3 regions of the Alkalihalobacillus phoenicis genome follow, and region 1 is predicted to be linked to each of the others. Evidence: riboswitches for the same ligand, from Rfam matches in the RefSeq annotation. Region 1 holds a riboswitch; each other region holds the start of a gene.
What was found. Region 1 has a riboswitch for thiamine pyrophosphate ahead of thiC (phosphomethylpyrimidine synthase ThiC). Riboswitches for the same ligand answer to the same signal wherever they lie in the genome.

Region 2: another riboswitch for thiamine pyrophosphate. It lies ahead of thiT (energy-coupled thiamine transporter ThiT); the one in region 1 lies ahead of thiC (phosphomethylpyrimidine synthase ThiC).
Region 3: another riboswitch for thiamine pyrophosphate. It lies ahead of thiE (thiamine phosphate synthase); the one in region 1 lies ahead of thiC (phosphomethylpyrimidine synthase ThiC).

Annotation. Positions count from the first base shown of each region.
Region 1 covers NZ_CP154853.1:3,051,984-3,059,794, reverse strand. Annotated here, with positions in the region: gene AA0017_RS14500 (glycine C-acetyltransferase) at 1-634, opposite strand, end outside; gene AA0017_RS14495 (hypothetical protein) at 1,067-1,363, shown strand; TPP riboswitch at 1,449-1,563, shown strand; gene thiC (phosphomethylpyrimidine synthase ThiC) at 1,708-3,450, shown strand; gene AA0017_RS14485 (serine protease) at 3,469-3,630, shown strand; gene AA0017_RS14480 (DNA cytosine methyltransferase) at 3,808-4,875, shown strand; gene AA0017_RS14475 (hypothetical protein) at 5,045-5,242, shown strand; gene AA0017_RS14470 (mandelate racemase/muconate lactonizing enzyme family protein) at 5,752-6,876, shown strand; gene AA0017_RS14465 (tripartite tricarboxylate transporter substrate binding protein) at 6,913-7,811, shown strand, end outside.
Region 2 covers NZ_CP154853.1:2,903,788-2,911,598, forward strand. Annotated here, with positions in the region: gene AA0017_RS13855 (carbon-nitrogen family hydrolase) at 1-617, opposite strand, end outside; gene AA0017_RS13860 (hypothetical protein) at 740-904, opposite strand; gene AA0017_RS13865 (SDR family oxidoreductase) at 930-1,841, opposite strand; gene AA0017_RS13870 (CsbD family protein) at 2,100-2,288, opposite strand; gene thiT (energy-coupled thiamine transporter ThiT) at 2,588-3,133, opposite strand; TPP riboswitch at 3,215-3,315, opposite strand; gene AA0017_RS13880 (ABC-F family ATP-binding cassette domain-containing protein) at 3,372-5,270, opposite strand; gene AA0017_RS13885 (nitric oxide synthase oxygenase) at 5,362-6,447, opposite strand; gene AA0017_RS13890 (glutathione peroxidase) at 6,535-7,023, opposite strand; gene AA0017_RS13895 (NlpC/P60 family protein) at 7,199-7,811, opposite strand, start outside.
Region 3 covers NZ_CP154853.1:1,299,809-1,307,619, reverse strand. Annotated here, with positions in the region: gene thiD (bifunctional hydroxymethylpyrimidine kinase/phosphomethylpyrimidine kinase) at 1-774, opposite strand, end outside; gene thiO (glycine oxidase ThiO) at 792-1,901, opposite strand; gene AA0017_RS06155 (thiazole synthase) at 2,020-2,796, opposite strand; gene thiS (sulfur carrier protein ThiS) at 2,801-2,998, opposite strand; gene thiE (thiamine phosphate synthase) at 3,004-3,627, opposite strand; TPP riboswitch at 3,712-3,821, opposite strand; gene AA0017_RS06140 (hypothetical protein) at 3,884-4,993, opposite strand; gene aspA (aspartate ammonia-lyase) at 5,294-6,709, opposite strand; gene AA0017_RS06130 (ROK family glucokinase) at 6,788-7,777, opposite strand; gene AA0017_RS06125 (YqgQ family protein) at 7,791-7,811, opposite strand, start outside.

The sequences.
Region 1 (7,811 bases):
CATCGACATATGTGATTAAATCAAACTCTTCGGCGATTTGTACGATTTCTGGAAGTTTTGCGATATCTCCATCCATTGAGAATACACCGTCAGTAATGACCATTACTTTGTTGTATAAACCAGACTCTGTCGCTTCTTTTGCTTTTTGACGTAAGTCTTCCATATCAGAGTGCTTAACGCGAATGATCTTTGCTTTAGAAAGACGACAACCATCAATAATCGATGCATGGTTTAATTCATCAGAAAGAATCGCATCATTTTTATCCATTACAGCTGAAATGGCAGCCATATTACAGTTAAATCCTGATTGATAGGCAATTGCGGCTTCTGTATGCTTAAACTCGGCTAATTTTTCTTCTAGTTCATCATGTAATTTTAAGGTTCCGTTAATCGTACGAACGGCTCCAGCGCCAACTCCAAAATCAGCGATTGCTTTAGTTGCGGCTTCTTTTAAGCGTTCATCTGTTGCAAGGCCGAGATAGTTATTAGAAGATAAGTTAATTAACTCTCTGCCATCAATTTTGATAATGGGACCGTTTGCACTTTCTAGAGAATCAATAGTGTTATAAAGACCTTTTTCTTTTAAATCATTTAAATTAGTAGATAGAAATTGTTGTAATGTGTTGCTTGACATATGATCATCTCCTCATCATTTTTTTGGTTACAATCCATAGAAACAAATGTTTATTTGCAGAGGACAAAAAATGTGGTTTGTCTAAAAAAATCATCTTATTTGCTTATAATTTAACATATATCATTAATATTGTATATGCAGAAAGGACAAAATTGATAAAATTCCTTTTTCAATTACGACCTAAAATGAGTTTCCTTATTTATATCCTTTTCAAAAGAGAGAAAAGAAATGATGTTAATAATTTACAAACTTTAAAGGCTCATGTTTTTCGAATTTAAGGTGTTCAATAAAATGCCCAATTTTACTTTTTGTGCTGTGGTACAATTAAGAGGGAGTAGATATGTGTTGTATAACGGATAGGGTATTTCATCATATAAATGAAAGAGAGACTGGTCGCCCATGAAACGAGTAACGTATTATGAGGTGTGAATATTGAATAATCAAAATCAGATCAAAGAACATTGGGGACATTTATCAATTACTGAATTAATGGATTTGAACCAATTATCGTTAACCGAATTATTACATCTCGCCTTTGAGTTGAAATTGTATCAATTGGAAACACCAAACATAGGTCGAAGGTGGACAGAAGATGAAGAAAGATTTCTCGTACAATATTCAAAGGAACTGTCTGTTCGAGAAGCGAGTAATTTGTTGTATCGTTCCCATTATGCGACGTATCAACGTATTCGCATTTTAGGGTTAGACGAAATGATTAGGCAAAAATAATAGACAAGGTCATTAAAAACAACCTATTACAAATGTTGTGTTGACGTAATTTTTGGAAAAGTATATAATTTCTGTGAAACTTAATATAAGTAGCTAGGGGTGCCCAATGAGCTGGGCTGAGAGAGAAGTGCGCTGAAACTTTTTGACTCTTTGGACCTGATCTGGATCATGCCAGCGTAGGGAAGTTAGTCGTTTATTTAATTTTTTTTTAACTTCTATGAGTTAAGTAAACCAGGTCCATTCATGTGTATTGGATCTGGTTTTTTTGTGGCTTCTAGTCAAACGGCCTCCGCTTTTTTGGCGTGTTCTACATCGATCCACTACAAATCAAAGGAGCGAGTAGAATGTCAACATCTTCAGTGAATGAGAAGAATTTATCGATTATGTCTAGTTTTGAAGGAAGTAAAAAAGTGTATTTGCAAGGTTCACGACCGGATCTTTTAGTGCCGGTACGTGAGATTCAGTTGAGTGAAACAAACATAAATGGAATAAATGTGGAAAATGAACCGTTGCAAGTTTATGATACGAGCGGTCCTTATACAGATGATAACTATCACGTTGATTTAAAAAAAGGATTACCAAGAATTCGTTCGGCTTGGATTTCTGAACGTGGAGACTGTGAAGAGTATGATGGTCGGCAAATGAAACCAGAGGATAATGGAAGAACAAAAAATACAGTTCCATTACCAGAAATGAAACAAAGGCCACTCAAAGCAAAAGCGAACCAAAATGTCACACAACTTCATTATGCTCGTAAAGGGATCATTACCCCGGAAATGGAGTTTATTGCGATTCGTGAAAAAATGACGCCTGAATTTGTGAGAGATGAAGTGGCAAAAGGGAGAGCGATTATTCCTGCCAACATTAATCATCCCGAATCAGAACCAATGATTATCGGGCGAAACTTTCATGTGAAAATTAATGCCAATATTGGTAACTCCGCTGTGACCTCATCGATTGAAGAAGAAGTGGAAAAGATGATTTGGGCGACACGGTGGGGAGCTGATAATATTATGGACCTTTCAACCGGAAAGAATATTCATACGACAAGAGAATGGATTATTCGAAATTCGTCAGTACCGCTTGGAACGGTCCCGATTTATCAAGCATTAGAAAAAGTGAATGGGGTAGCAGAAGACCTTACGTGGGAAGTATATCGTGATACCTTAATCGAACAAGCGGAACAAGGCGTTGATTATTTTACGATTCATGCTGGTGTTCTTTTAAGATATATTCCATTAACGGTGGAGCGAGTAACGGGCATTGTTTCAAGAGGCGGGGCAATTATGGCTCAATGGTGTTTAGCTCATCATGAAGAGAGCTTTTTATATACGCATTTTGAAGAGATTTGTGAGATTTTAAAAGCCTATGATATTTGTATTTCCTTAGGTGATGGACTGAGACCTGGTTCGATTGCTGATGCTAATGACGAAGCCCAATTTGCTGAGCTTGAAACATTAGGTGAATTGACAGAACGGGCTTGGAAACACGATGTTCAAGTCATGGTCGAGGGTCCAGGACATGTTCCGATGCATTTAATTAAGGAAAATATGGATAAACAGCTCGAGCTTTGTAAGGAAGCACCGTTCTATACACTTGGCCCGTTGACAACGGATATTGCTCCAGGTTATGACCATATTACATCAGCCATTGGAGCAGCGATGATTGGTTGGTATGGCACGGCGATGCTTTGTTATGTGACGCCTAAGGAGCATTTAGGCTTACCGAATCGTGATGATGTAAGAGAAGGAGTGATTACGTATAAAATAGCGGCCCATGCTGCTGACTTGGCGAAAGGTCACCCAAATGCGAGAGAACGAGATGACGCTTTATCTAAAGCTCGATTTGAATTTCGTTGGAGAGACCAATTTAATTTATCACTTGATCCTGAAAGAGCTCTTTCCTTTCATGATGAATCATTACCAGCAGAAGGAGCCAAAACGGCTCATTTTTGCTCAATGTGTGGACCGAAGTTTTGCAGCATGAGAATCTCTCATGACATTCGAAAAAGCAACGAGGAAGTGAAAGAAGGCTTTAAAGAAAAATCCGAAGAGTTTCGGGAAAAAGGCAGTCAACTCTACTTATAGGGGCTGATTAAAATAAAGGTGAATCAATTAAAGGCCACAATTCTAGGATACCAGTCATCGATTAAAGAGCTAGAAAAATTAATTGAACAAATTCAAGGCGAATGTGACCATCATTATTCGGGAGATACGTATATGGTTCAATGCGACAAGTGTGAGAAAGTGAAAATTTTATATTATTAAAAAAGGGGGCTAATCTAGCCTCTTTTTTATGAGTGAAAACATGTGAAATTCGGATGCATGGATGTTTAGGAAAGAAAGTCAGAAGCATGGGGAGAGGAAAAGGGTTTAAATAAAAGTAATTCTTTATTTGTGTTAAAATAATGGGATAGAAGTTGGACGAAGAAAGAGGATTTGAAAATGATTAATGTGACGGAGTTTGCTCACTCTTTAAACGGGATGAAATATGTCGATTTATTCGCTGGTATTGGTGGTTTTCATTTGGCGATGAAGTCTTTTGGGGCTGAATGTGTCTATGCATCTGAATGGGATAAGCATGCCCAAACGACTTATTCGGAAAATTTCGGCATCCATCCAGAAGGAGATATCACACAAATTGAGCCTAGCGAAATCCCAGAGCATGACATTTTATGTGCGGGTTTTCCGTGTCAGCCATTTAGTATCTCGGGAAAAAGACAAGGATTTGAAGATACGAGAGGAACGCTGTTTTTTGATGTTGCAAGGATTGTGAAGCATCATCAACCGAAGCTTGTTTTGATGGAAAATGTCCGTAATTTTGCCACTCATGATCAAGGGAATACATTAAATACAGTCAGAGAAACACTTGAGCAGATTGGCTATCAATTTTGGCATCAAGTTCTTAATGCGAGTCAATTTGGTCTACCGCAAAATAGAGAACGAATTTATATGGTGGCGATTCGGAAAGATTTACAAGTCGAGTCTTTTGCCTTTCCGAAACCTCCTAATGACCGTGTCATTTTAAGAGATTACCTTTTACATGATGAGAAAACAGACCATTATGTGATCAAAAGGGACGATATGACCGTTGACTTTGATAAAGTACCGGCCGAATCTTTACTAATGGAGTATATTTTAAAGCCTGTTCGAGTTGGGACGATTAATAAAGGAGGACAGGGTGAGCGTATTTATAGTGAGCTAGGCCATGCGGTTACTTTATCTGCACAAGGAGGCGGGCCTGGAAGCAAAACGGGTTGTTATCTGATTAACGGTCGAGTTCGTAAATTGGCACCAAGGGAATGTGCCCGAATTCAAGGGTTTCCAGAGGACTTTAAAATTCCAGTCAGTGATGGTCAAGCATGGAAACAGTTTGGGAATAGTGTTCCAATTAATGTGTTACAGTACATAATACTTGCATTGCTCGAAAATAAAGTATTACACGAAAATAAAGTATTACACGAATCGATAGTAGGAATTGAAGGTTCCTCCTTTCAGTTATCAAGGCTTTAACATTTATAGCAAAAAAACACTTAGCGGTCTCGGTTGTAAAAAGTAGTATCGTATAAATAAATTTGAACGATTTATTCGGAATTTAGACAAGGATTGAACCTTTTTACGTCGAAATGAATGTTAGAGTAGCATCTTAGTCTTTACCGCAAAAAGATGAGGGGCTGATAATATGAAAGTGGGAATAAGAAAACTTAGTTTAAAACAGAGAATTTCAGCGAAAACAAGTGTCAAACATTATGTCGTTCATCGCCCAGGAGTTCGAACACCTAAAACTTATGGATGGATTACGACTCCGAAAAAAAATAGTCATTATAAAATTTATCAGCGTACAACATTTTTTAAGGCGTTCAAAAAAATATTCAAATAAGAAAAGGCTATGTTTTTAATTTCCATTTTGATTGAAATGGTATGACAGCCCTCAAAACGACAGGGAAATAGAGCGATTCCACAAGATGTGCGATTCTTGTAGAATGGCTCTTTTTTGTATGATATTTATACGAATATAAATGTCATAAGGCCGTATAGTTAAAAAGAGTGCTTTATTTTGCTTTGAATTGACCATTATATATGAGTTCTTTTCTGCTTTTAATTCGCACTATTCACATAGGAGATTAAGTGATGAGGATTCAATTGAAAGTGATTCAATGCTGTGCCTTTTTGTGTTTTTATAAAGTTTATATAAGTACGTATGTTCCTTATTCTTTAAACTTTTTTAAAGTAAAAGAAAGATTTTTAAAGAGGTTTTCCTTAGTGAAGGGTCTTATAATGACATCAAGGGATTTAAAAGAAAGCGTTTTCTTTTGGGGAGTGGAATTTAAAAACAAGGGAGGTATTCTAGCAAAATTTAGTTTTGACTAAACAGGCTAGGAGAACAGAATGAAAATAACGGATATGACGGTTGAAAGATATGTACAGATGGGGAAATCAGATATGGCTTTTAGTGGACATGAGATTGTCATTGTCAATGTAGAAACTGATCATGGTGTAAGTGGGACAGGGTTTTTAAGTACACCAATATTTCCACATGGCGTTGCCAGTGATATTGCGGTTACCTTGTTAAAAAGAAATTTTCGCAACTTAATTTTAGGAGAAAATCCACTGCATAATGAAAAGCTCTGGTGGAAAATGTATGATGCCCCTTGGCGATTTGGAATGCGAGGAATGATTAGAGATTGTGTGGCGGCCGTTGATTTTGCCTTATGGGATATTAAAGCGAAATTATTAAATGTTCCTTTAGCTGAATTATTTGGAAACAAACGAGACCGTGTTTTAACGTATGCGAATGTAGGGCACCAGCTTCCACCAGATGAGTTGGCACAAGTGGCTGTAGAATATGTAGAAAACGGACATACCGCAATAAAAATTAGAGGTGGTTTATCGGCAGTCTCATTAAAAGAAGCAGATAAACGGGTTGAGGCCGTTCGGGAAGCGGTTGGTGACGATGTGAAATTAATGGTCGATATAAATGGTTCCTGGGATACGGAAACAGCTATACAGCAAGTGAAAAAATGGGAAAAGTTCAATCTGTATTGGATTGAGGAACCTGTTTCTCCTGAAGATATTAATGGATATGCAAGAGTAAGAGAGCTCGCTGGTCATACGTATGTCGTTGGTGGAGAGCAGCATAGTGGCTTGAATGACTTTAGACAATTAATAGAAAAGAAAGCAGTTGATATTATTCAACCTAATGCGATGGCAACTGGGGGAATCACCGATTGGTTAAGGATTTACAATTTTGCAACCGCATACAATATTCCGATTTCACCATGGAACTTACAGCAAATTCATGTTCATTTAGCGATAGGAAACTCTAATGTAAAATGGGTGGAGTATTTTGCGACCGACCGAGATTATTTCCAAGACAAACTGATTAAAGGGCCAGAATTTAAAGAAGTAAGAGATGAAGGTGGCGTTTATTTATTAGCACCAACAGAGCCTGGTATAGGGATTGAAATTGATGAAGAATTAGCGGAGAGAACGATTGTGAAGGAATTTGTTTAATTGCCCAAAAAATTTAATTAAAAGGGGAGAGCATTTGTGAGGCTAAACTATGTTTGTCTGCTCATTGTTGGCATTTTTTCGATGATATTAGTTGGGTGTTCATCCGGTGATACACAGGCAGATGGAGAAGCGGGAGTAAAATTAGATGGAAATGTTGAGCTCATTGTCCCTGCAAGTACGGGTGGAGGAAGTGACATTAATGCAAGAATTCTTGCGGAAACGATTAAAGAAAATGATTTAATTGATCGAAATATTATGGTTGTTAATAAACCAGGTGGGAGTACAGCTGTTGCTCACTCTTATGTATATAACAAAAGTGGAGCTAACAATACGATCTTAACCTGGAATTCCAGTCAAATCATAAGTCCAATTATTAATCAAAACAATATTACGTTAGAAGATTTTACTCCACTTGGAACACTTACGCTTGATAGTTATTTACTCGTAGTCAATAACGATAGTCCTTTTGATAGTTTTGAAGAGCTAATAGATTATGCACGGGAGAATCCGGATACGGTTACGATTGGTGGGACAGGGCAAGGAACTGAACTTCATATTTTAAGTCATTTAATTAATAAATTTGGAGAAACTGAGTTGAAGTATATTCCATTTGACAGCGGTGGTGAAAGTCTTGCTTCATTGTTAGGTAACCATATTGATGTTAATCTTGCAAATCCAAATGAAGTCCAATCTCAAATTGAAGCCGGACAATTAAAAGCACTCGTTTCATCTTCTAGTGAGCGCTTAAGTGGTGTGTTGTCAGATGTACCTACTTTTGAAGAACTAGGATATGGAGATATTCAAGTTACTTCTTTTAGAGGTTATGTAGGGCCGCCTGATCTAACCGATGAGGAGATAGCTTTTTGGGAGGATGTTTTAAAAAAGGCTCATGAAACAGAGAAGTGGCAAAAAGATTATGTGGAAAGATATGAGCT
Region 2 (7,811 bases), 150 kb from region 1:
TCTTCTCCCACTCTATTACAAGAAATTAAATAAATCTGATTTTCAATGGCTCTTGCTTGCTGTAATACTTCCCAATGAATCGCACGCACCTCAGGCCACTCAGCGACAACAAATAACAATTCAACGCCTTCTACAGCTAAGGAACGGGCCAGCTCTGGAAAGCGCAGATCATAACAAATAATAATTCCCATCTTATGACCATCCAAAGTAAACGATTCAACCTTTTGCCTGCCACCAGTTAAATACTTCGGTTCATCTAACATAGGCACAAGGTGAATTTTATCATATTCATAAATAAGCTCACCTTCACGATTAAAAATGAGGGCTCGGTTATAAATCTCACCTGCTTCCTTCACAGCAATAGAGCCTCCAACAATGTTAACTTGATAAAATTTAGCTAGATCACTTAAAAATTGAATCGTTTCTCCATTTGGTGTATCTGCTGTTTTAGCTAAATCTTTTAATCGATACGCCGTCGTCCACATTTCAGGTAACACTAAAACATCCGTATTTTCATCAACAGTCATTTGTTCCTTCACCCAAGCTTCAACGACCCGCCTGTTAGCCTCCGGATCTCCTGGGGTAATATCCATTTGAAAACATGCAACATGTAACATCTCGATTCCACCCTTCACTTCATCTACTATTCTTAACTTACTTCCTTATTGATAGATTAGCGTATTTAAATAGAAAGCAAAAGAAAAAAGCATTGTTAAAGTAGGAGGTGGAATCGTTCTCGTTAAATAAGCGGAAAATCACTTTTATAAACTGGGTTCGTATAAAAAGGCGGTCTTGGCCCTATTTTTTGCATCGTCCAAGAGTGATCGATATAATGCATTGTGACCAAATCATCAGATTCATTTAATAAAAGCAACACCATTTCAGGATTAAATTCAAATCGCATTCCTTCTCCTCCTTTCAAAGTCACATTAGGAGTTAGTTGCTTCTCCTCCATTCACATGAAGAACCTGCCCCGTGACAAAACTGGCATCATCTGAAGCAAGATACACATAAGTCGGGGCCAATTCAAACGGTTGTGCCATTCGTTCCATTGGGTTTAATGAACCAAAGGTGGCAACTTGATCAGCCGTGAAACTGGCAGGAATTAAAGGGGTCCAAATCCGTCCTGGGGCTACTGCATTCACTCTGATTCCCTTTTTAATCACATTCTTAGCTAGTGCTCTAGTAAATCCAACAATCGCTCCCTTGGTAGCTGTATAGTCAATCATTTGTTCTTCGCCATTATACGTCACAACTGATGTCGTCCCAATAATCGAACTGCCAGGTTTCATATAAGGCAATGCCGCTCTTGTCGTATAAAAATGCGAATAAATATTCACTTTAAATGTGTCATCAAACTGTTCATCCGTAATATCGGTTAAATCCTTTTGTTGAAATTGGATGCCGACATTATTCACGAGAATATCTAAACGATTCCACTTTTCAATCGTCTTCTCAACAATCGCCACACTTTGCTTTTTCTCCCGAACATCACCTGGCAATAATAAACATTGCCTGCCTAGCTCTTCAATTCTTTTTTTCGTTCGATTGGCATCATCATGTTCATCTAAATAAGATATCGCTATATCTGCTCCCTCTTTCGCATAAGCGATAGCGGTGGCGGCTCCAATCCCACTATCTCCACCAGTAATTAGAGCAACCTTATCCTTTAATTTTCCACTCCCTTTATAATGAGGATTTTCCAAAATTGGTAGAGGCACCATTAACGCGTCTACACCAGGCTGCCTTAATTGCCTTTGTTCAGGGGCACTGATAGGTATTTCTTCATACCGTGTGATTTTTCCATAATTACGGTAAAGCGGATAAGGCGTAGAGCGCATCGTTTCTAAAAATTTTTGCTGTAATTCATTAATCTTTTGCAGTTGCTCCTGTTCATCTTTTGACACATAACCCCTCCTCGTTTTAACTTCTATGCTATGTATATGAGACTTGAAATGATTCATGCAAAACCAAAAACCCCTATACTAGCATAGCCAGTATAGGGGTCAATCTATATAATCAATTCGTCTAAGCGAATCCCTTGTTAACCTAAACGAATTGTTTGAACAAAAAGGGGATTGAATGAACAGCTTATCGTTTTAGTTCCAGCTATTCACTTCTTTTTCTGCCTCTTCTTTGGATTTACCGTACCTTTCTTGAATTTTCCCAATTAACTTATCCTTGTCTCCGTCCACTTGTTGTAAATCATCATCGGTTAATTTCCCCCACTTTTTCTTCGCTTCACCTTTCATTTGATTCCATTTACCTTTCCATTTCACTTGTTCCATTTGTTTTTCCTCCTCTAAAGTAAAATTCTTATCGTTGCTTACTCTTTCATTTACCGTTATCGATAGCCTTCAAACACAGAATCGCTTTTTTTCATCATTTATCAAAATCAGCGGCAATTTTACGAAACAACATCTGAGGCATCTAACAACATGAAGGTGAGGAGACTCACGCTCGCCCGCTATTGCTGTTAGCATGCAGCTGGCGGAGTATGTTAACTAATGTAACCATTTTTTAAGATTAGCCCGTTTTCAGTGGCTTCAAGTACCTAAACAGTCATTTTGGAACGGGCTTTTTGAGCTTATATCTTTTTCACATTAAAAAACTGTGGATAGCTTTTCACAAAAATAATTAAAACTGCTAAAGTGATAAGCATTTGCGGAACAAGGTAGGAGGCATTATAAAAAGCCGAATAGGCTAAATCATTCCATCCATCTGGCGTAAATTCGGAAAACCAAATGACACCTGAAGCAAAATGGGATAAAAAGCGTAGAAGCGTTGCAAAAATCACGCCAATAATAAGTGAAGTCACTTTAGGCACTTGACCTTTTTTCACAAAGAGAGCAGCAAAACCAAGCAATAAAAATGGAACTGGATAATCTAACAGTAGTTGGATTGGATGAACAACGTATGGACTAATTAATAAATCAACAAGACCGGTAATCAAACCAGTTAATACCCCAACTTTCCAGCCACGACGAAAAGCAATAATAAATAATGGAATCATTTCTAAGGAGATCGAACCTCCATTTGGCCAAAAAGCATTAATCTTTACTAAACTTAATAACGTTGCGAGCCCTGCAATCACTGCTACCTCAATCATAATCACTAAACGTTCTCTTTCCAAACGAAAAACATCCCCTCTATGCGTAACCACAGGGGGATGTCATCCGTTGCACAATATGAACAGACTAAATCCATAAGTGCAAAACCGTAAACACCACTTCCCTACGCTAGTTTTACCTAGATCAGGTTCCAAGAGTTAAGGTTATTACCTCTCTCAGTCAAACGACACCCCTAGTGGTTATCTAATTATTTTTTTCATTGTAACATAAGTAGTTTCTATGTGGTAGACCATTTCCTTATTAATCCGTTTCAAACTCCTCAACTAGTAACGATAACTCCTCCCATCTCTCCATCGCTTTCTCTAATTCGTCATTCAGCTGCTTTTGTTCAGCAAGGAGTTTTTCAATCATCGTAAAATCACTCCCAGCTGCTGCAATTTCTTCTTCAATACTCTCTAGTTTCTCTTCTAAGCTTGAAATTTTTCCTTCAATCGTTTCCCAATCCTTTTGGTCCTTATAAGATAGTTTCTTTTTCTTTTGTGCTTTTGTTGAAGTCGCTTGAGCTTTCGCTACCTGTTGTTTATCCCGTTGTTCTTGTTCTTTCTCTTCATTCGCCATTTCCAAATAATCGCTATAGCTACCTTGAAAACGATTAATGTCCCCTTTCCCATTAAAAACAAGCAAATGATGGGCGATCCGATCGAGGAAATAACGATCATGCGATACGGTCACAACTACACCTGGGAATTGCTCCAAATAATCTTCTAATACTGATAACGTTTCTGTGTCTAAATCGTTTGTCGGCTCATCCAGGAAGAGTACATTAGGCTCTGCCATTAACACTCGAAGTAAATAAAGTCTTCGTCTCTCCCCACCTGATAAACGACGGATGTAAGTCCAATGCATCGAACGCGGAAATAAAAAACGCTCTAGCATTTGCTCCGCAGTGATGACATCACCTGATTTTGTATAAACGATTTCAGCGATTTCCTTAATATATTCGATGACTTTTAAATCTCCATCAATTTCATGGTCTTCCTGTGTATAATAACCAAATTCGACTGTTTCCCCGACATGAACCTCGCCTTTTTCAGGTTGAAGTCTTCCTGCCATAATGTTTAATAAGGATGACTTTCCACTCCCATTCGGCCCAATAATTCCGAGTCGTTCTCCTTTTACAAGCAAATAATCAAATGGATAAAAGAGCTCCTTTCCTGAAAAAGAATGACTTACTCCCTTTAATTCAATTACATCATTACCTAGACGTTTGGAACCAATCGCAAAATCGAACTCTCTCGTTTCCTGTTTAAATTCTTGGTCTTTTAGATCATGAACTCGGTCAATTCGAGCTTTTTGTTTTGTCGTCCTTGCTTTTGCTCCTCTTTGCAGCCAAGCTAATTCTCTTCTTAATAAATTTTGGCGTTTACTTTCCTGCTGTGTTTCAATTTCTTCTCTTTCTGCTTTTTTCTCCAAAAACACTTCATAATTTCCTTGATAACGGAAAAGTCGACCACGGTCCAACTCAAATATTTGGTTTGTTACCCTATTAAGAAAATAACGATCATGGGTAATGACGATAAAAGAGCCTTTGTATTGCCCAAGAAAACCTTCTAACCATTCAATCGTTTCATTGTCCAAATGGTTTGTAGGTTCATCCAACAACAAAAGATCGACTGGATTAATAAGAGCCTTCGCAATCGCGACTCTTTTTTTCTGGCCACCAGAAAGCTCTGAAACTTTTTTTCCAAACTCTTTAATACCCAGTTTTGTTAAAATCGTCTTTGCGACCGTATTCGCTTCCCACGCCTCTAATCTATCCATGTCTTGTTGGAGTTTCATTAAAGTTTGGAGTTTTTTCTCATCATTCGATAACTCTAACTCAAATAATGCCTGCTCATAACGACGCATCGTCACCATAATAGGCGTTTCTCCATAATAAATTTGTTCTAACACAGTTAGATCCAGATCTAAATCAGGCTGTTGGGCTAAGTACTCGACTTGAAAATCATTAGCATGAATAAATTTACCATTATCGGCTTCTTCAATCCGTGCGATCGCTTTTAAAAGAGATGATTTTCCAGTTCCGTTAACCCCAATCAAACCAATCCGTTCTTTTTCATTAATTGTAAAATTGAGATCTTGAAATAAAACCTTTTCTCCAAATGTTTTTGTTAAATGTTCTATTTGTAATAAACTCATTCTCATTCATTCCTTATCAAAGCACTGGACTAATATTCCTATGCCTATTTCTATCATTTATTAAAGGCAACTATATCCTAAAATCCCTTTATCAAAGTTCATCTTTGCGAAAATAATTAGGGGTAACGATTCTATTTTCATATTGTTGATGAAATATATGAGTCGTTGCCGGTGATATCGGTGGAATTAACCAAGTCCAATCACCTGTTACATCTCGATTCACTTGTGCTTCCTTCTCTTCAAACCTTTTAAATTGTTTGGCGGCTGTATGATGATCAACAATGCTGACACCTGCTTTTTTGTACGAATATAACACGGCTCTATTTAACTCTATTAATGCCTCATCTCTCCATAAAGAGGAATCACGTTCCTGATTTAAGTGAAATATTTTAGCGACTCGTCTTAAAAGATCGTAACGAAATGGATCAGCAAAATTTCGAGCTGCAATTTCGGTTCCCATATACCATCCATTAAACGGGGCAGCTGAATAACGAATCCCTCCTATTTCAAGTACCATATCCGAAATAATCGGAACAGCATACCACTTTAACCCGAGTTCAGTTACATGTTCATTTGTCGGATGTTCGATATCAACCTCTACAATTAAATGTTCTGGAATAGCAAGCCACTGAGGTTTTTCCTCTCCTATTTGTACGACGATTGGCAATAATTGAAAATCAGCTCTAGTGCCTTGCCACCCCAAGTCCAAACAAACTTTTGTAAATTCAATTGAAGCCGGATCGCCGATTATACCATTTTCTGTTTCAAAACCTGCATAACGAAATAATTGGTGATTGAGGATTTTAACTTCGGGATGACTCGGATGATCAGCTCGAAAAATCGTAATCGTTGGTCGGATTTTTCCATGATTCGTTGCATATTGAATATGTTCAAATAATTCATGGTGAATATCAGAGGCTGTTTCGACATGCCTTGCATCACGAACATGCATAGAATCCCAAAAGAGGCGACCAATACATTTATTGCTATTACGCCAAGCCATTTTCGCACCATGACTTAATTCTTCGTATGTATGATGATAAGTACCTGTTTGTTCAATTTCTTCATGTACTTCATTTAATCTCCTCTTTAATTCCTGCTCTGATTTTGCAAGTTCATAATAGCATGTTTCAAAAAATTGTTTTGCTTCATTAAAAAGATTTTTCTTTGAAAACATTTTTCTCCTCCTAATCCCCACCATAAATCGATTGATACAAGAAAATAAGTGGTTCATCTTATAAAAATGAACCACAAAACCTATTGATTACTTCTTTTCATTTAAAAGCTTTACGATGTCACCCTCTAATTTCTCTGGTGCGGTTTGCGGGGAGAAGCGCTCTACTACTTCCCCCTCTTCATTGACAAGAAATTTAGTGAAGTTCCATTTTATTTCCGAGCTTAAAACCCCTTTTTTCGCTTTTTTTAAATGTTTATATAACGGATCGGCACCAGAGCCATTCACTTTAATTTTCGAAAATAACGGAAATGTTACACCGTGATTCAATTTACAAACTTCTTCCATTTTATCATTTGATAATGGCTCTTGGTTCATAAACTGATTACTAGGAAATCCTAATACCACTAAACCTTCCTCTTTGTACTTTTGATGGAGCTCTTCTAATCCATTAAACTGAGGGGCTAAGCCACACTTGGTTGCCGTATTAACAATTAACAAAACATTACCTTTATATTTTTCTAATGCAATATCGGTCCCTTTTGGTGTCTTTACTGAAAAATCGAATACATTCGTCATAAAAGTCTCCTTTATTATATCAGTCTTTTCTTTATTATACTAAGTGGCCTATCAATATTCGAGCATTACACCTATTTATCATCCATTGTTTTAATTTATTATAAACGGGAATAGGGCATTATAGCGAAAAAAGACTTACCTTCTTTAACGAAAGTAAGCCTGAGTTCTTGTTAGATTAATGTACGCGTACAACACGTCCGCTGAAAGTATTATTCCAGTAACCACTTGACATGTCCGCAATCGCTACACCAGTTGAGCTTTGTGCACCGATAAATTTATTATTTCCAAGATAAATTCCAACGTGACCATCTGTTTTATAAGTGTTAAAGAAAACAAGGTCTCCAGGTTGTCTATCCCCAGCTGCAATTTGTTTACCAGCATATCTTAAACCATCCGTGCTTGCAGGAACACTGTAACCAGCTTGTCCCATTGCCCATGCGACAAAAGCTGAACAATCAAATCGACCTGCTGCAATGTCAGCTGCTGAACGTCCACCACCGAATACATAGACAGAGTTTCCAATGTATTTACGACCAGCATCCATCGCAACTTGAATACTACCATTTCCACTTGAAGCAGGAGCTGGTGATGAAGAAGCTGATGATGCATTTGATGTTGTTGTTGATGAATCTGTTGTTGTCGCTGAAGTTAAAGATACAGTCGCTGAACGATCAACTACTTCGTTTTGACGTGCTTCGATATTAGCTGCTTCAGAAGCTAGTTCACTATCTCTTGCTTGTAAACTACTTTTTTCCTCTTTTGCTAATTTCACTTTATCTTGTACTTCT
Region 3 (7,811 bases), 1.8 Mb from region 1:
TGTTGGTCCAATACCTGTTCCTAACTGAATGGAGTCCGAGATTGCTGCTGTAATAAAGTCTTTCGCCACTTGAACGGCTTCTTTAATTTCTGATCCTTTGGCGAGTTCGGCGGCAATAGCGGCAGCAAACGTACAACCTGTCCCATGCGTATGCTTTGTATCGATTCGTTCCACATGATATTTGGTCATTTCTTTTCCATCATATAATAAATCAAGTGCCGGTCCTTCCGTTAAGTGACCACCCTTTAATAAAATATACTCTGGCCCTAGCTCATACAGCGCTCTGGATACTTCTTCCATTTCTTCAATGCTTGTAATCTCTTTTTCTAAATCTAAGATAGCTTGTGCTTCTGGTAAATTAGGCGTAATCACTGTTGCCACTGGTAACAGCTTTTCTTTTAACGCATCTATCGCTTCTTGTTGTAACAAGGTCGCTCCACCTTTAGCAATCATGACCGGATCGACTACGATGTTTTTTAACTGATATTCTTTCACTTTTTCGGCGACAAGTTCAATAATTTCAGCCGAAAACAACATTCCTGTTTTAACCCCATCTGCTCCGATATCAGATAAGACAGCATCTAACTGAGCTTCAATTGCCTCTACAGGTTGTGGATAAACACCGTGTACGCCTAATGTATTTTGGGCTGTTATTGCGGTAATGGCACTCATCCCAAATGTCTCAAGCTCTTGAAACGTTTTTAAGTCTGCTTGTATTCCTGCCCCACCACTACTATCAGAACCTGCAATCGTTAATGTTTTCGCTATATGCATTTTTTTACCTCCTTGCATTAAGAAAATCTTTCTGGGGAAAATCGGTCGATTGGGACAAGTGTCGGCTTTCCTTCCACTAAGTCGGCAACGATTTTGGCTGTAATTGGACTTAATAAAATCCCATTTCGGTAATGTCCCGCCGCAAAAATCACATTTTTAGCTTGTTTTAATTGCCCAATAAATGGGTACCCGTCCTGAGTAGCCGGACGCAATCCTGCCCAAGTATGAAACGGTTTAAGTGTTTTTAGAAAAGAAAAGATGTGATGATTCCAATTCGTTAAACGAAAAATCCCTTTTTCTGTTACATCGGTTTGAAAACCAGCAATGTCTTCAGAAGCACCGTTAACAAGTGTTCCATTCGCTTTAGGTACGACATATCCTTGGCTCGAATAGACGATATGACGAACTCGCTCCCGCTCCAATTCATAAGCACAAATCTGTCCTCTAATCGGGTAAATAGGAATCGAAAGAGCAAAAAAGTCTTCTAATTCCTTTGCCCACGCTCCAGAACAAATAATAAGTTCGTCACCTTCAAACTGTTGACCATCATCACTTTTTAATAAAACACTTTTATCTACTTCATTAAGCTCTACTTTGCCTAAGTTTTCATAAATCTCGACACCCAATTGTCTACATGCTGCCTCCAGTGCTTTCACATAGCCAGGTGCATACACATGGCTCTCTTCTGGATAATACATGGCAGCGATAATTTCATCAGATAACTCAGGTTCTTTCTCTTTCACTTGTTCAGCCGTTAAAAGTTCTGCTGTTACACCCCATTGACTCTGCCAAGCAAGGCGAGTTTGAAGTGCGAGAAGATCAGCTTCATGATAGACAACGTGTAAGCTTCCACTTTCTTTATATTCAAAGTCTTCGTTTGAAACATTTTTTATCTCATTCTGCCAGTCAGCAAATAATCGTAAACTTTCTAAACTCAGCTTAAAAAAGTCATCTGGATCTTCGCCAATTTCAGAAAGAGGGGCAAGCATTCCTGCTGCTGCCCCCGATGCTTGTCCACCACATTTATTTTTCTCTAAAACCGTTACATTAAATCCTCGTTTTTTTAATTCGAAAGCGGCAGATAATCCAATGACGCCTCCACCAAGAACAATTATTTCTTTCCCCATTGTCTACACGCCCCTAAAGACATCATTGTTATATAGTCTATCTATGAATTTGTTATCTTCACAAAAAGCTCATTAACCAATCGGATATTTCACGCTTTGTTTCTTTGTCGTCCATGCACTACAATTGAAATTCTGCAAATCCACTACTTGCCGTCGCATATTTCTTTTTCGGAATCCGACCTGCTTCATACGATAGACGCCCTGCTTCAATAGCCAACTTCATCGCTTTTGCCATTTTGACTGGATCCTTTGCTTTAGCGACAGGAGTATTCATTAGAATCCCATCGACGCCTAATTCCATTGCTTGTGTAATATCCATCGTACTGCCTAATCCAGCATCAACGATAATAGGTACATTGCTCTCTTCTGCTATTAAGCCGATGTTGTACGGATTAAGAACGCCTAATCCTGAACCAATCGGGGCACCACCCGGCATAACGGCAGCTGCACCTGCTTCTTCAAGCCTTTTACAAAGAATAGGATCATCCGATGTATATGGCAAGACAACAAACCCTTCGTTTGCCAAAATTTCTGTCGCTTTTAACGTTTCTATTGGATCAGGCAATAGTGTCTTTTCATTGGCACTTATTTCGATTTTGATCCAATTACTAATACCTGATGCCTTTGCTAATCGAGCAATCCGAATGGCCTCTTCTGCATTCGTGGCACCGGATGTGTTCGGTAAATACGTAAACGCTCCAGGCTCAAGATGTTGTAAAATCGCATCCTCTTCGGGAGCTTCTAAATTCACACGTCTAATCGCAAATGTCAACACCTCTGCTTCCGATACACGAATCGCCTCATTCTGAACAAATGGATTCGGATACCTTCCTGTGCCTAAAAAAAAGCGTGAATTTAATTGTTTCCCTGCTATTTCTAATGTTTTTCGTTTCATTGGTTCAACCGCCTCCTACAAAATGGACGAGCTCAATTTCCGTACCCGCTTCAACCTTTGTTTTTGCCCACTCATCTCGTTCGATAATTTTGCCATTCACTTCGGTGACGACAAGATGGGATTCAAGTTCAAAATGAGAAACGACCTCTTCTAATGTCATAACATTTAATTCATGTTTTTTACCATTAATCGTTAATTCCACTTCAATCACACTCCGTCAAGGATTTTAATAAATTTCTCGGCTGTCCCTTTGACATCCTCGGCCCCAACAATTTCACTAATCATACAAATTCTTGTTGCCCCAGCCTCAATTACTTGTCCGACATTATGGAGTTTGATTCCGCCAATCGCAACAAAAGGAATTTCCACAACCTCTTTCACTTCTTGAATGTATGCAGTCGTAACAGGATCGACTACATCCTTTTTGCTGTTCGTTGGAAAAATCGGTCCAACGCCAATATAATCAGCTCCACCAGCTTCTGCCTCTTTCGCCTCTTCGACAGCATGTGTTGAAACACCAATCATTTTATCTGGTCCAACAAGCTTTCGTACATCAGCTAGTGGCATATCATCTTGTCCAATATGCACTCCATCGGCATCTACTGCTAAAGCAATATCAATATAATCATTCACAATAAACGTCACATTATGTTTTTTCGTCAGTTCACGTAATTTCTTTGCTTTTTCAAAGACAACTTTTCTTGAACTCTCTTTATCCCTCAACTGGATAATATCCACCCCACCTAGAATGGCCTCTTCCATTACTTCAATCAGGTCTCTTCCAGTGTGAAATTCTTCTCCAGTAATCGCATATAAACGAAAATCTTTCATGTTTTATCACTCCTACATTTTTAACAAAATATAAAAAACCACACTTCATTCAATAGGAAAGAAGCGCGGCTACTCATACAAAATCATAACAAGCATCAACTTCCCTACGCTGGTATGATCCAGATCAGGTTAAAAGGGTAAAAGGAACCACCTTTTTCTCAGCTTATTCAAGATAAGCACCCCTAGTTTTCTCGTAAAATATAAAATTATTTACCCTTTCATTATGACAGATGCCCAATAAAAATCAAGGGAAAGACTATTCAATACTCACTGATATCTCAAGATCATCTAAACGTAGAATTTGTTCGAACTGGGTACCTATGAGTAAAAAGTTTTCATCTGGTGACAATTGTAATGGCACATTTTCCTGCCATTCCATTAAAAACTTGTCTTCACCGGTTTCAAGCGAGAATTGTCTTAATTCAAACCCTTGATCATAGCTATAATAATCACTACTATACTTAGGCTTGAAATAATAAAAAAAGTTCGTTTTTTTTCCATAATCAAAAAATGGGATCCACCACTGGTTAGAGTGAGTACTTAAAATCGGTATTTCTAAATCTTTTACATGCTTGGAATCCCGATAAAAGGAATAAACCGAATTCTCATCATAAATCGTCTCCACCGCAATATGCAAAGACAATGAATTCCCGAAATATTGATACTCAATCAAATCTTTATTCGTATATTCTTCTTTATTTCCTTTAATCGAATAACGATATAATGGAGCAACCACGTTCATATCGTCTATTCCCCTCTTTATATAAGCCAAATGAGCATCTGGTAACCATTGAACATACGCTGCCTCAATTGTGATTGGCAACAATTTATTTGTCCAGATATCCACATAATAGGATTCATGTTGCCAGTCCGGTAAAAAAGCAGTCACTATGACTTCGTTTTTATTATCCGGATGGAAATATACATTGTATTGTTCACCAAACCCCTCTAATTTCATTAACAATTCCCCAGAACTATCTAAAAATAAAAGATCGACCGTCTGCTTCTCTTGATTAAACTCTTGAATGGCAATGATCGACTGATTTGAATTTATATGAACATCATAAACGATGTGCGGCGTTTCATAAAATATGGCCTTTTCACTACTAAATAGATGATAATGACTTATTTTCGACCCATTCTCAGACTCTTCTAGGGTTAAAATTGTTCTTGAATCAAGCCAGCCTATGACATTATAAAAAGGGTAAGTAGATTGATAAGGAATGATGACAGAACTTTCCCAATAATGCTCTGTCACTTGCTGTTTTTCTCTCAGATCGTTATAAGCTTCAGGTAATGGTTGACTATGATAAATCGTACAGCCTGATAATAGGACTAAAAGAAGAAATGTCTTGATGAATTTCAAATGACATCACCTTCATTCCATTTCATTCAACCTATTATCCCATGTTCATATGGACTATACAATTGATAAGACTAAATGATTAGTAAAAATTTCATAACTGGATAAGTTTTAAGGTTTTTTTAAGCCTGAAATATCATATCTGCGTGATTTGAATACGTTTTATCATTTTTTATACTTTTTAGACAAATTTTATTAAAAACAGATTGTAATGAGGAGAACATATTTTGAAAACAAAAAAGGACTATCCACTTAAGGTCATTTGACGACTTTAAGAGACAGTCCCATCTTTATAGAACAATATTACCCATAAATAAAACGGGCTCCAGCAATTCCAGGATTCGTCATTTCTTTCGGATCTAAGATTTCATTTAATTCTTCTTCCGATAAAATACCACGTTCTAAACAAATTTCACGTACAGAGCGACCCGTTTCAATCGCTTCTTTAGCGACTCGTGAAGCAACTTCATAACCAACATGAGGATTAATCGCAGTGATAATCCCGACACTATGCTCTACCATTTCACGGCAATGCTCGATATTAGCGGTTATGCCGTCAATGGCAAATTTACGGAAAACATCCATTCCGTTTTGAAGAATTGTGAATGACTGTAATAAGTTAAACACAAGAACTGGTTCCATCACATTTAATTCTAGCTGCCCTGCTTCGGAAGCAAGACTAATCGTATGGTCATTTCCGATAACTTGGAACGAAATTTGATTAATCACTTCACACATTACAGGATTCACTTTTCCAGGCATAATAGATGATCCAGGTTGTCGAGCTGGTAAGTTAATCTCATTTAATCCTGTTCTTGGACCAGAACTCATGAGACGTAAGTCGTTTGCTATTTTTGATAAGTTAATCGCCATAATTTTCAACGCACTTGATAGCTCTGTATAAGCATCTGTATTTTGAGTCGCATCCACTAAATCTTCTGCTGTCTTTAATGGAAATCCAGTAATTTCAGCAAGGTATTTAGAAACCTTCTCAATATACTCCGGTTTCGCATTTAAACCTGTTCCAACAGCAGTCGCTCCCATATTGATATCATACAAGTGGCCAACGGAACGCTCAATACGTTTTAAGTCACGTGTAAGGACTCGGCGATAAGCACCGAACTCTTGTCCAAGACGAATCGGAACGGCATCCTGTAAATGCGTTCTTCCCATTTTTAAAACATCGTCAAATTCTGCTTCTTTCTTTTTGATTGCTTCAATTAACTCGTTTAATGTTTGAATGAGCCCTTTTGATAAATTTAAACATGCAATATGAATCGCCGTTGGAAAAGCGTCATTTGTTGATTGAGCCATATTGACATGTGTATTAGGGCTAACTTTCATATACTCGCCCTTTTTTCCACCTAATTCTTCAATGGCACGGTTAGCAATCACTTCATTGGCGTTCATATTAAAAGAAGTTCCGGCTCCCCCTTGGATAGAATCAACGATAAAATGCTCGGAAAGCTTTCCTTCGATTACTTCTTCCGCTGCTAAAATGACTGCTCCTGCAATTTTTTTCTGCAAAACACCAACATCACGATTAGCCATCGCCGCTGCTTTTTTTACGTATCCGAAAGCTTTAATTAGTTCCTCATGTGGCGGGTATCCTGTGATAGGAAAATTATCACGAGCTCGCATCGTTTGGATTCCATAATAGGCATCCTTTGGAACTTCCTTTTCTCCAAGTAAATCTCGTTCAATTCGATATTCTGTCATTCGATTTCTTCTCCTTCATCAGGCTGAATTTCTTTCTATTTGATTTTGCTCGTATTATTTATAGATTGTCCCTTTACATTATACAGTATGTTCATTTAGAGGGGTTGGTGAAGAGATTTTGGCAAGCCAAGCTGCCCCGATCACTCCAGCATCATTCCCAAGTGTCGCAACTTCAATCTCAGCACTCTCTGCAACACGCGGAAGGGCAAAACGATTAAATTGTGTGGTTAACGGTGTTAATAAACCATTCCCAGCTTTAGAAACGCCACCACCGATCACGATTTTATGGGGATTAATCGAATTAGCTAAGTTTGCTATGACTAACCCTAAATGAAAGGAAACCTTCTCGACAATTTCATTCGCAAAAGAATCGCCAGCCTCAGCTGCTTCAAATACATCCTTTGCCGTTATTTCACCGTCACTTACTAAAATGGATTGCAATCTGCTTTCAGGACGTTGGACCAACCCGGTCTCAGCAAGCCTAGCAATTCCAGTCGCTGATGCGATAGTCTCAATGCAGCCCGTTTTCCCACAATTACAAGAGACCCCACCTTCAGCTATCGCGGTAATATGACCAATTTCTCCAGCCATTCCGTTCGCCCCGTGCACGATCTTACCGTTTGAAATGATTCCTCCTCCAACACCTGTTCCAAGTGTCACACAAAGTAAATCAGATGCACCATCTCCTGCACCTTTCCACATTTCACCTAAGGCCGCCACATTGGCATCATTATCAACCGTTACACGAAGACCTGTTTCTTTTTCCAATATTTCCTTTAGTGGGAAGTCATTCCATCCAATGTTAACCGCTTTATAAATAAACCCTGTTTCCATTTCAATAAAACCTGGAGCTCCTAATCCAATCGCGGATAACTTTTGTGAACTCTCCCCTAATTCATCAAGCTTAAGCCGGATCGCTGCGGCAATATCTTGCGGAATTTGGATCCCTTGCTCCTCAGTATTTGTTGGAATTTCCCATTTTGTAGTGATTTCCCCAGTTTCAGTAATAAAAGCCATTTTTATCGTTGTTCCCCCGATATCAATACCAACATACCACTTATTTGTCATCCTACTCCACCTTCTACAATTTCGTTTCTTTTGC